2 regions of the Agrobacterium salinitolerans genome follow, and region 1 is predicted to be linked to the other one. Evidence: predicted binding sites of a transcription regulator. Region 1 holds the regulator's gene; the other holds the start of a gene.

What was found. The regulator LexA, encoded in region 1, represses DNA repair genes until DNA is damaged. The targets are predictions, from matches to a motif close to TGTTCNNNNTGTGTTCNG.
Region 2: a site for LexA is predicted at 983-1,000, ahead of O9X91_RS05085 (putative DNA modification/repair radical SAM protein). Genes of this name have one in related genera too.

Annotation. Positions count from the first base shown of each region.
Region 1 covers NZ_JAPZLN010000003.1:297,603-300,007, reverse strand. Annotated here, with positions in the region: gene O9X91_RS13450 (ComEC/Rec2 family competence protein) at 1-128, shown strand, start outside; gene O9X91_RS13445 (glutathione S-transferase family protein) at 148-825, opposite strand; gene lexA (transcriptional repressor LexA) at 1,079-1,801, opposite strand; gene O9X91_RS13435 (ABC transporter ATP-binding protein) at 2,100-2,405, opposite strand, start outside.
Region 2 covers NZ_JAPZLN010000001.1:1,047,933-1,050,337, reverse strand. Annotated here, with positions in the region: partial or broken gene O9X91_RS05095 (glycosyltransferase family 4 protein) at 1-217, opposite strand, end outside; gene greA (transcription elongation factor GreA) at 308-784, opposite strand; gene O9X91_RS05085 (putative DNA modification/repair radical SAM protein) at 1,006-2,238, shown strand; gene O9X91_RS05080 (UdgX family uracil-DNA binding protein) at 2,238-2,405, shown strand, end outside.

The DNA of each region.
Region 1 (2,405 bases):
GGATGCGCGCGGCAACCGCCAGCACCGACAGGCCGTGGAGCGAACATCGCTATTACGACTGGAAGAGTGGCCGCTTTGACCGTGATGTGCCAGAAGCCGTCACTCAGGTGCTGACGGCATCGCAGTGAGTGCCGTCAGCATGTTTTGTCAGGCCTTGGCGCGCAGATCCGCGGTCAATTCGCCAATGCTGCCGATCTCTTCTTCATGCGGCAGATCGCGCCAGATTTCCTTCAGTCCGGCCTCATACCATTCGCGCATGGCGGGCAGGGCAAGCAGCCTGTCACAATAGGCCTTCGCCGCTGGCGAAAGATCGGCGCCATAGGTCTGGAAACGGAACGCCACCGGGCAGAAGAAGGCATCGACCGCCGTGAATTTTTGACCGGCGAGAAACGGTCCGCCGAATTTTGCGAGGCCTTCGCTCCACAGCGCATCAATGCGTTTTATGTCGGCCGCAAGCCCGGCATCGCCGCCCTTCGGTTTTACGCGGATACCGACCGACATGGGATAGAGATTGCGCAGCGAAGAGAAGCCCGCATGCATTTCACTTGCCGCCGAGCGTGACCAGGCCCGTGCCTGCTTGTCACTTGCCCAGACACCCTGATGTCTCTCGGCCAGATATTCGGCAATCGACAGCGATTCCCAAACCGTCACGCCCTCATCAACAAGGCACGGCACCTTGCCCGTCGGCGAAAAGCTGGAGAAGGCAACACCTTCGCCAAAGGGAACGAGTTTTTCATCAAAGGCGATGCCGAGCGTGCGCATCAAAACCCAGGGCCGCAGCGACCATGAGGAATAGTTCTTGTTGGCAATATAAAGATCGTACATGGCGTTTTTCCCCCGATAGGATGCGCATTTCTATATCTGCGAATGGTCTTGGAATATCGCAAAGAATCCATGGCTCCCATAACGCCAATTGATGGATGGGCCATCGTGCACAACCGCATTTTCGCAACGACGAGCGCGTTTGCCACTTAAAAAAGAAAAGGCGCATCAATTCAACGAAATGACGCGCCCTTCATCTTGCAGGCCAGATATGCCGCCGTTTAACTGTTTCGGCTTATCCAAACCGGCGGCGGCATCAATGATATCTGCGGATCAACCCAACCAGCTTGCCCTGTATCTTCACCCGATCAGGCCCGAAAATTCGGGTCTCATAGGCCGGGTTTGCAGCTTCCAGCGCGATGGAGGCTCCCTTGCGGCGGAAACGCTTCAGGGTCGCTTCTTCATCATCCACCAGCGCGACGATGATATCACCCGGATTGGCCGTATTGCCGTTGCGGATGATGACGGTATCGCCATCAAAAATGCCGGCCTCGATCATCGAATCACCCTTGACCTCCAGAGCGTAATGTTCGCCCGAACCCAGCATATCCACTGGCACAGCCACATCATGGGTGTTGTTCTGGATGGCGGAAATCGGCACACCGGCGGCGATGCGGCCCATGACCGGCACGGTGACGGCACCGCCGAGATCATTGGCAGGCGCCTTGGGGGTCGCGGCCGGCTCCGGCGCCTTCGGCTTGCCCAGGCTGCCTTCGATGACGCTCGGTGAGAAACCACGCTGCGGCCTTGCGCCCGGCGTATAGGCCTCAGGTAATTTTATCACTTCCAGCGCTCGCGCCCTGTTGGGTAGCCGGCGAATAAACCCGCGCTCTTCGAGTGCGGTAATCAGCCGGTGAATGCCGGATTTGGAAGCAAGATCGAGTGCGTCCTTCATTTCATCGAAGGAGGGCGGCACGCCGGACTCTTTCATTCTTTCATGAATGAAGAGAAGCAATTCCTGCTGTTTGCGCGTGAGCATGAGGAAAACACCCTTGAGAATCGTCGTTGAAGTCGCGAAACAAATACAGAACGAACACTATATGTTCCATATGTGTTCCGCAATCCCCTAAAATTTCGTGAAGGGTGCATCTCAGATCGTGATTTGATATTCGAAAGCGTGAACTGCCGAGAGCCGGTAGGGTTGGTGACTATTTTGATAATCGGAGGAACTGCTGTCTGAAGTGGGCAATTGAAGGCAGCTCTGTGTTTCAGGCATCCGGTACGACGATCCGTCCGTCTAAGACGGCAAATCGCTCATATCCGTTACGAGGATTTTCTTAGAGGGCGTGTTCGCCCGGTCCGAGATAGCTCGCCATCAGTGCCGGATCGACGGCGAGTTCGGCGGCCGGGCCTGAGCGGCGGACCTCGCCGAGTTCGACGAGGTAGGCCTCGTCGGCGATTTCAAGCGCGGCGCGGGCGTTCTGTTCGACGAGCAGGATGGAGACACCGGTACGACGCAGTTCGGCAACGATGCGCAGGATTTCGGCGACGATCAACGGCGCAAGCCCGAGACTAGGCTCATCCAGCAGCAAAAGCCTCGGCCGGCTCATTAGTGCCCGGGCGAGCGCCAGCATCTGCCTTTC
Region 2 (2,405 bases), on a different contig from region 1:
GCGGGCCGCCCTGCGGACCGTCCTGCCAGAGCCGCCACAGATCACGAAAGCGCACATGCGGCAGATGCGGCGGCAGGCCGGGGCCGATGACGGCGACCTGCTGTCCCAGCCGGTTCTGCACCGGTATCAGCTGAACGATGGTTGAGGTGACGCCGGAGAGCCTGCGTTTGAAGTTCGGCGCAAGCACCTGCACATCTTTCAGACTGACGTGGGACAAGATGGGCTTCCGTCTTTGCGGCTAATTTTGGGGATTGAAGACTTCAAGAAAAGCAATGCGCCCGCATGGGGCGCATTGCATGTGGGGGCGTCAGCCCCACTGAACCGCGAGAATCTCGTAGCCCTTGGCGCCGCCCGGAGCGTTAACTTCAATGCTGTCGCCGACTTCCTTGCCGATGAGCGCGCGGGCGATGGGCGAGGAGATGGAGATGCGGCCGGCCTTCACATCGGCTTCTTGGTCGCCGACGATCTGATAGGTCTTTTCCTCATCGCTATCCTCGTCGACCAGCTTGACGGTGGCGCCGAACTTGATCTTCGAACCCGACATCTTGGAGAGATCGATGACTTCCGCGCGCGCGGTCAGGTCTTCGAGTTCGGTGATGCGGCCTTCATTGTGGCTCTGTGCTTCCTTGGCAGCATGGTACTCGGCGTTTTCCGAAAGGTCGCCATGGGCGCGCGCTTCCGCAATCGCCTCGATGATACGGGGGCGTTCCTCCTGCTGGCGCCAGCGCAGCTCCTCCTGAAGCTTGACGAATCCACCCTGAGTCATCGGTACTTTTTCTACCATTTTTTTATCCTTCGCATTCCGGTCGCTATACTTGCAGACACAAAAAGAAACAGGTTCCGGAGAGGAACTCCGGAACCATGCCAAAATCAAAACTGAGCCGACTATATCAGAAGACGGCAGCGAAATGCCAGCAAATTTGAGGTGCGCATATTTCCTCTCGTAATCAATGCCTTAACCAGTTTCATTGACATTCGTCGTCAGAACATATAGTGAACATACCTATGAAGAAGTCGATCAAGCAACGGCTGGCCATTCTCTCCGACGCGGCAAAATACGATGCGTCCTGCGCATCGAGCGGCACGACCAAGCGAAACTCTGCAGCATCAGGCGGTCTGGGCTCCACGGAGGGGTCGGGCATTTGCCACGCTTATGCTCCCGATGGACGCTGCATTTCGCTCTTGAAGATTCTGCTCACCAACTTCTGCATCTATGATTGTGCCTATTGCATCAACCGGTCGTCAAGCAATGTGGAGCGGGCGCGTTTCACGCCGGAAGAGGTGGTGTGGCTGACGCTCGAGTTTTATCGGCGCAACTATATTGAAGGGCTCTTCCTATCGTCGGGCATCATCCGGTCGTCGGATCATACGATGGAAGAGATGGTGCGGGTTGCACGCGAGCTGCGCGTTACGCATGGTTTTCGAGGCTATATCCATCTGAAGTCGATTCCGGAGGCGTCGCCCAGGCTCATCGAGGAGGCGGGGCTTTACGCGGATCGTCTCTCGATCAATATCGAATTGCCGACCGATAGCGGCATTGGTCGTTTCGCGCCGGAAAAGCAGCCCGCCAATATTCGCCGCTCCATGGCCGATATCCGCCTGAAGATTGAGGAGGCGGGGGAGCCGACCGTCAGGACGAAAAAGACCAAGCGCTTTGCGCCGGCCGGGCAGAGCACGCAGATGATCGTGGGGGCGGATGGCGCTGACGATAACACCATTCTCTCCACCAGTGCCCGGCTTTATGGCAGCTACGGTTTACGGCGCGTCTATTATTCGGCCTTCAGCCCCATTCCGGATTCGTCGAAAAACCTGCCGCTGATCAAACCGCCGCTGATGCGGGAGCACCGGCTTTATCAGGCGGATTGGCTTTACCGCTTTTACGGCTTCGACATTGGCGAGATAACGGCGATCGGGGGGGACGGCATGCTCGATCTCGATATCGACCCGAAACTGGCCTGGGCGCTGAAACATCGCGACCGTTTCCCGGTGGACGTTAATGCGGCGGATCGGGAAATGCTGCTGCGGGTGCCCGGTTTCGGCACCAAGACGGTGGCCTCCGTTCTCTCGTCACGGCGGTTCCGGCGGCTGCGGCTGGAGGATATTGCGCGTTTCGGCGTTTCCCTGAAAAAGGTGAAGGCTTTTATCGTCGCAGAGGGCTGGACGCCGGGCAAGCTGACCGAGCGGCCGGATTTGCGGGCGATGTTTGCACCGCAGCCCGAACAATTGTCGCTGTTGTGATGTACTGCCCGGTGCTGGAAGGGCGGGGCGATTTCGGCGAGTGGCGCGATGCCGCGCGTGCGGCCCTTGCCGCCGATATTCGACCGGAGACGATTGACTGGCGGTTGCAGGATTACGGGGCAGGGCTGCTGGATTTCGCCGGTGAGCCATTACCGACGGTCGATGCC